One region of the Agarivorans sp. 2_MG-2023 genome, then DNA from elsewhere that is predicted to be linked to it. Evidence: predicted binding sites of a transcription regulator. Region 1 holds the regulator's gene; the other holds the start of a gene.
The links. The regulator FliA, encoded in region 1, starts transcription of late flagellar genes. The targets are predictions, from matches to a motif close to CTAAAGNTNNNNNNNNNNNNGCCGATA.
Positions count from the first base shown of each region.

Region 2: Q4549_RS17425 (VC2046/SO_2500 family protein) is a predicted target of FliA. The motif match lies at 1,423-1,449, and genes of this name have one in related genera.

Region 1 is NZ_JAUORQ010000009.1:69,625-73,039, forward strand. It holds gene Q4549_RS14540 (chemotaxis protein CheA) at 1-258, opposite strand, end outside; gene Q4549_RS14545 (protein phosphatase CheZ) at 270-1,010, opposite strand; gene cheY (chemotaxis response regulator CheY) at 1,024-1,407, opposite strand; gene Q4549_RS14555 (RNA polymerase sigma factor FliA) at 1,535-2,254, opposite strand; gene Q4549_RS14560 (MinD/ParA family protein) at 2,247-3,140, opposite strand; gene flhF (flagellar biosynthesis protein FlhF) at 3,130-3,415, opposite strand, start outside.
Region 2 is NZ_JAUORQ010000012.1:108,761-112,175, reverse strand. It holds gene Q4549_RS17435 (tetratricopeptide repeat-containing response regulator) at 1-679, opposite strand, end outside; cyclic di-GMP riboswitch class I at 850-934, shown strand; tRNA gene Q4549_RS17430 (tRNA-Tyr) at 1,227-1,310, opposite strand; gene Q4549_RS17425 (VC2046/SO_2500 family protein) at 1,476-2,006, shown strand; gene purU (formyltetrahydrofolate deformylase) at 2,018-2,854, opposite strand; gene Q4549_RS17415 (YchJ family protein) at 2,883-3,395, opposite strand.

The DNA.
Region 1 (3,415 bases):
TGGCGAGACACCCCGCCCACCGTTACGCAAGGTGTCAAAAACGTTCTCTGCACCATGACAAACATCGACAAGCTCGGTAAGAGACAAAAAGCCTGCGCCACCTTTTACGGTATGGAAGCCGCGAAAGATAGCATTTAATAAGTCACTATCATCTGGACGTTTCTCTAAATCAACCAACTGTTCAGACAGCTGCTCAAGGATCTCCGCCGCTTCTACGAGAAAGTCTTGTAAGATGTCTTCATCTACATCAAACGACATGCGCTACTCCCTTAAAATCCTAAACTAGATAACAGGTCATCAACATCATCTTGATCGTTAACAACGTCATCCCTTTGCTCTTTATTTAATATTGGCCCTTCGGCTTCAATGGCCGATTTTGCAGGAGCTTTTTTCTCTATAACTTCAGCTTTATCATTGCCAAACAAGGTCAGCATTTCCACTAAACTTTCTTCAACTTCTTGAACTAAGGTGATTACTTTACGAATCATTTGCCCAGTTAAGTCTTGAAAATCTTGAGCCATCAATATTTCAGTTAACATACTTCGTAGTTTATCGGCATTTGCTGAAGAACTATTAAGGAAAATATCGATTTGGTGACATAGCGCTTTAAATTGGCCAATTTCAATTCTTCGTTCCATCAAACTTTGCCAAACAGGCATAATATTGTTGATTTCACTGGTTAATTGATCGGCAATAGGGAGGCCAGATTCAACCGCATCCATGGTCTTATTAGCGGCTTGGTCGGTCATCTCTATTACATAGTTTAACCGCTCTTTTGCATCAGGTATTTCCTGATTAGCCAATTCATTAATACGAATATCTAGCTTGAAATCATTTAATGAATCGTGAAGTTGACGTGTGAGCTGACCAACTTTGTCAAACAACAGGTTGGCCTTAGGAGCACACAGCTCACTGACAAATTGATTCGCCTCGGAGACGTTTCCTTCTTCAAGTAGCAACACCAAAGCTTTGGCATCGGCTAATGAGATGATCGGAGTATCAGTGCTCACACATCTTCCTTTATTATTGTAATCTTTCGAAAATCTTATCTAGCTTCTCTTTTAGTGTGGCAGCTGTGAAAGGTTTTACAATATAACCATTTACGCCGGCTTGCGCGGCTTCAATAATCTGTTCGCGTTTCGCTTCTGCCGTAACCATTAACACAGGTAAATGAGACAAGCTTTCGTCGGCACGAATATTCTTTAATAAATCAATGCCTTCCATACCCGGCATGTTCCAATCGGTCACTACAAATTCGAAGTCCCCACCTTTAAGCATTGGCAACGCAGTATTACCGTCATCAGCTTCGTGAGTATTGTTGAAACCTAAATCTCTAAGTAGGTTTTTAATAATCCTTCTCATTGTTGAAAAATCATCAACAACCAGAATTTTCATATTTTTATCCAAGGTACGTCCCCCAACAGGATGTTTTGCAAGCCTCAAAACGGGCTAAAAATTTATGTAATAAAGATATTATGCCTTAATAAACACAATTTTAGTCCATCTTTTATCATATTTGTAAGGATGAATTTCTCTATTGTGTCCAATCTCGCATTCGAGTTTTCACTCGAGCAAGCGCTTGGCTATGTATTTGACTGACTCTTGACTCGCTTACGGTTAATACTTCGCCAATTTCTTTAAGGTTAAGTTCTTCGTCATAATATAGCGACAATACTAGCGCTTCGCGCTCTGGTAAGCCTTTAATGCAATCGGCTAGCGATTGTTGAAAGCGTTGATTAGCAAAGCCTTCAAATGGTCGATTTTGCTCGCGACTTTCATCACTAGAAATAACATCTTCGCTCACGCCAAGATCTTCAATACCAAGAATTCGGCCACAGTTTACGTCAGACAACATTGAATGATATTCGCTTAGGCTTACACCCAGCTTAGCAGCAACCTCAGCATCTTTGGCATCACCATTCTTTTCTTTTTCAACTGCGTTAATAGCTTCACTGATAGCGCGGCTGTTTTTATGCACAGAACGTGGTACCCAGTCACCACGACGAATTTCGTCAAGCATTGAGCCACGAATACGGATCCCGGCATAGGTTTCGAAACTCGCACCTTTGGTACCATCAAAATTACGCGCAGCTTCGATAAGACCAATCATTCCAGACTGAATCAGATCATCAACAATTACGCTAGCCGGCAGGCGCGCCATTAAATGGTGCGCTATCCGTTTTACCAAATTTGCATGGCGTTCCACCAACACATTAGTGTCACTAGCGCTGGCATAAGCGGCAACTTTATTCACTAAGCTGTTCTCTATTTTTACGTTGTCCGAATTCGAGAAGATTCTCGATGAAGAATTCCAAATGGCCACCTGCTTGTTCCGGAATCGGCCAAGTAGCTCCTTTACTCGCTAAAGAGCGAAAAGCTAAAGAAGCGGGAGATTTAGGATACGCTTCAACCACGACACGCTGTTTACGTACAGCGAGTCGAACATTGTTGTCGTATGGAATACACGATACGAGTTCTAAGGTGGCGTCTAAAAAGCGATCGGTAACACGAGTGAGTTTAGCAAACAGTTCTTGGCCTTCTCTTAGACTACGAACCATGTTTGCCACTACTTTAAATTTGTATACGCCGTGCTTGTTAGACAATAGTTTAATCAAAGCATACGCATCAGTAATCGATGTGGGTTCATCACAAACCACGACCAAGATATCCTGTGAGGCTTTAGCAAAGCTCAGCACCATATCGGAAATACCAGCGGCAGTATCTACCAGCAATATATCAATGGGGGTTTTCAAGCTACTGAATGCGCGAATCAATCCTGCATGCTCTGCTGGGCTCAATTCAACCATTGATTGGGTACCAGAAGTTGCCGGGGCGATTAAAATACCGTTAGGCCCCTTTACGAGCACTTCATCTAATGTGCACTCGCCAGATAGTACATGCGATAAGTTTTTGGTTACGCGTAGGCCTAATAGTACATCTACATTTGCCAAGCCTAAGTCGGCATCCAGCACCATTACACGCTTACCTTGGGCTGCCATAGCAATGCCCATATTTAGGGTAACGTTGGTTTTACCAACACCACCTTTACCACCGGTTACAGCGATAACTTTCACATTATTTTTTTGTTGCATCATTCTTAAGCCGCTAGCTTGATCAAATTCGTTGTCTTTAGAATACATCTGAAACCTTCTGCTGTTCGGTTTCACTAAACCAGAAATGTTGCTGAGACTGAGTATCAATTACTGACAGCGCTTGCTCAATTAACTTGGTTGGCTCGGCAACTGCAATATCTTCTGGCACTTGCTGGCCATGTGTAACGTAACTGATTGGCAAAGCGTGGCGCAAGGTGACATTTAAAACCTCGCCTAAGGCCAAGCTCTCATCTAATTTGGTAAGTATGGTACCCGCGAGAGGAATTCGCTGGAATTGATTCACGGTTTCTTCAATAACACGA
Region 2 (3,415 bases), on a different contig from region 1:
CTGAACGGCTAAGTGTATTAATTGCGCTTTTATTGTCTTTAAGTAACAAGTGCACTCGGCCAAGTGTTGCCTTAGCCCAAGTTTGTTTGCGTTCTTCGAGTATGGTTTCGAGAGCCACTTTGGCGGCTTCAAATTCACCTAAGGCAATTTGAGCCTCTACCCGCATGTTGCGGCAATAATTAGTGTAGCGACTTTCAGCTTCAATCTGTTGATCACATAGCTCAATGACTTTGGTGTAGTCTTTCTTCGCTAATGCTTGGAAAACTTCACGCAGGCTTTGGCGTTTAACATGGGCTCTGGCTAAGCGATTATGTAGTTGAAACTGCGAGAAAGGTTTAGTGATAAATTCATCGGGCTCCATCTCTAACGCACTTAACACCATGCTTTTGTTGTTATCACCGCTAATGATAAAAAATAGAGCGTCTACTTCTAATAGTTGGCTAACTCTTAGCTCTTCAAGTAATTGGCCACCGTTTTTGCCGGTGCCTAAATTGTAATCAACCAACAAAATGTCAAATTTTCGTTTACGACAGGCTCTTACTGCAGCTTCGCCAGTATTGGCAAAAAAAACATCGTTTGCGCCAAAATTTTGCAACATAGCCTTAAGCATGACCTGAAACGCTCGTTGGTCATCAACAATAAGTATTTGCTTCCCGCTGTAATTGTATTGCGCTGCCATTTATGAGTTTTCTGATCACTTTTCGCTATCCTAGCATAAGTTTATCTCGGTTAAAGCAGAGAAGGGCGCAGAGAGTTAGTTGAGTAATACTATCGTTTATTTGATCTTGCCAAACTGGCCGGAATTGATTTAATATTAATCTGTTGGTGAGACTTTTGGTCTCACCAACGCTGAGTCAAAGCCAAACTTGGAGTGATCCAAGGTCGGAAAGTTACAGATCTTAAGGCTTATCCTTAAGATGGCTGGACCGCCTTAGTTGAGTGGTTAGATTTGCACAATGTATGTCTTTCTACTTAGTAAGTTAGTCTATTTACCGTTTATTACTTTCCGTATTTGGTTGGAACGCCAAGCTAAATTTAGCTTGGCGTATTTGTTTCTCTTCTCCTTTTGCCCATTCGTTTCAGTTTATTCTCGCCTGCAATAGCTCTTATCTAACTTGAGCTGTGTTTTTCTGTGCCTGTGGGTTTTGATCAAGCGAAGATGTGACGATTGGCATTTATTGCGGGCATAAAAAAAGACACCCTAAGGTGTCTTTTTTTAACAAATATGGTGGAGGGAGGTGGATTCGAACCACCGAAGCTTTCGCGACAGATTTACAATCTGTTCCCTTTGGCCACTCGGGAACCCCTCCTGCTTGTGGAGCGGCATATTACCAGAACAAAGTGGGCTGTAAAGTAAAAATAAGCAGATTTTTACTGACTGACTACTGTTTGCTTATTATCTGCGCGTTTGATGCGAATAGGCTAAAGTTTTGGCCTGCTTTTCCGATAGCTAGAGATAGAACCGGAGGGGCAATATGTTAGTTGAACAAATTAGAAATAGCAGCTTATGTGACGAACTGCAGTTAGGCGATACGCTTAACCAAAGTACCGCTCATGGTGAGCAAGCGCGTTTTCATTTGTTACTAAGCATGTTGAGCCAAAACGTTTGTGACCAAGCTCAGTTTTCGATGCAGAAGCAAAATCGAGAGCAAATTCAACAAAGCCTTCGAGATAAGTTTCAATTAGCGAATCGGCGCCCCTTGTTAGCACAAGACGATGAGTTTGCTGTGCAAGCCAATTGGAGCAAGAGAGCGCAAGCGGGAGATATCAGCAGTATTCGCTTAGAGCAAGCTTTAGGAGGCTATGCAGCCTATGCTGATGACAGCGTTGAAGGCGTGCCCGTTGAAGTCATCAATAACGTGGACTTACTCACACGTTTAAAGCACTCAGTAGCCAAGCAACCTAAGCAGCAAGAAGTAGATACTGAAGTGAAAGGCGTGGATATGTATAAGGTACTAAGTGACTTTGATTACTCAAAGCCACTTAAGGTGCAGTATTTTAACTAAAAAATAGTTAATTAACGAAATACCACGGTACGATTTCCGTAGACAAAAACTTTCTCGTCTAATACTTGCTGCAGGGCTTTACTTAATACCGCTTTCTCAACATCACGTCCCGCTTTAGCCATTTCTTCAGCGCTGTATGAGTGATCCACATGAATAACATGCTGTTCAACAATCGGCCCTTCATCTAAGTCGTTATTTACGAAGTGAGCAGTAGCGCCAATAATTTTCACACCACGGTCGTAAGCCTGTTTATAGGGCTTAGCACCAATAAACGCCGGCAAGAACGAGTGGTGGATATTCAAAATTTTGTTATTGAATGCTTCTACAAAGGCTGGTGTAAGAATACGCATGTATTTAGCTAATACTACGTAGTCTGGCTGGTATTGTTGAACTACTTCAATCACTTGTTGCTCATGTTCTTCGCGGCTTAAATCTACATGGCTAATGTGATGGAAGGGAATATCGAACTTTTCAGTCAGGGTTTGCAGGCTATCGTAGTTACCAACTACCGCGGCAATCTCTACATCCATGTCTCCGTATACCGCTTTCATTAGCAAGTCACCCAAGCAATGGGCTTCTTTAGTCACCATGATCACGATGCGTTTACGGCCTGCGCTTTCTAATCGGCGAATACTACCAGCAGGTAAAGCACCGTCTAAATCGGCTAACAGGGTTTTATCGTTAAAGTAGCCCTCTAGCTCGGTGCGCATAAAGAAACGGCCGGCAGCATTATCAACAAACTCGTTGTTTTTAATGATATTAAGTTGGTGCTTAGCACAGATGTTGGTAATGCTCGAAATTAAGCCTTTGGCATCTGGGCATTCGGTTAAAAGGATTTTTCTTTCCATTGTCTTTTCGATTTATTCAGTTTTAAAGTTAAGATTTCTTACAGCACTGCTTTAGCTTTTTGCCGCTATTACAGGGGCATTTAGCATTGCGAGCCAAAGACTTAGGCGCAAATTCGCCATCGGTATAAAACCAGCGATCTTGGCTTTTTACAAAGTTAGAACGCTCGTGCAAAATGTTTAATTGATCATGCTCTTGGTAATAGGCTTTAAATTCCACTATGCCAGCTAGGCCATTGGTAAGGTGGCAGCTAAAGAGAATTTGTAGCTTCTTCCATTGATTTTTTTCGTCTTCGCTAAAGGCGCTAGGCGCATCACCTTGACGAAAATCAGGGTGGTGGGTTTGCCATAGATAGTTAGCATCTCCAAGTGTGAAGGCGGTGTAGCGCGAACGCATTAATTGCTCGCAACTAACAGGCTTGGAAGTACCGTTTATAAAAGGCTGGCAGCACTGATGAAAATCACTACCGCTGCCGCAAGGGCAAAGTAACACCGGAAGACCCCAAATTTGACCAAGGGCGAAGTGTAGCAAGAAGCTGCCCATAAGGCAGCTTAATATTGGTT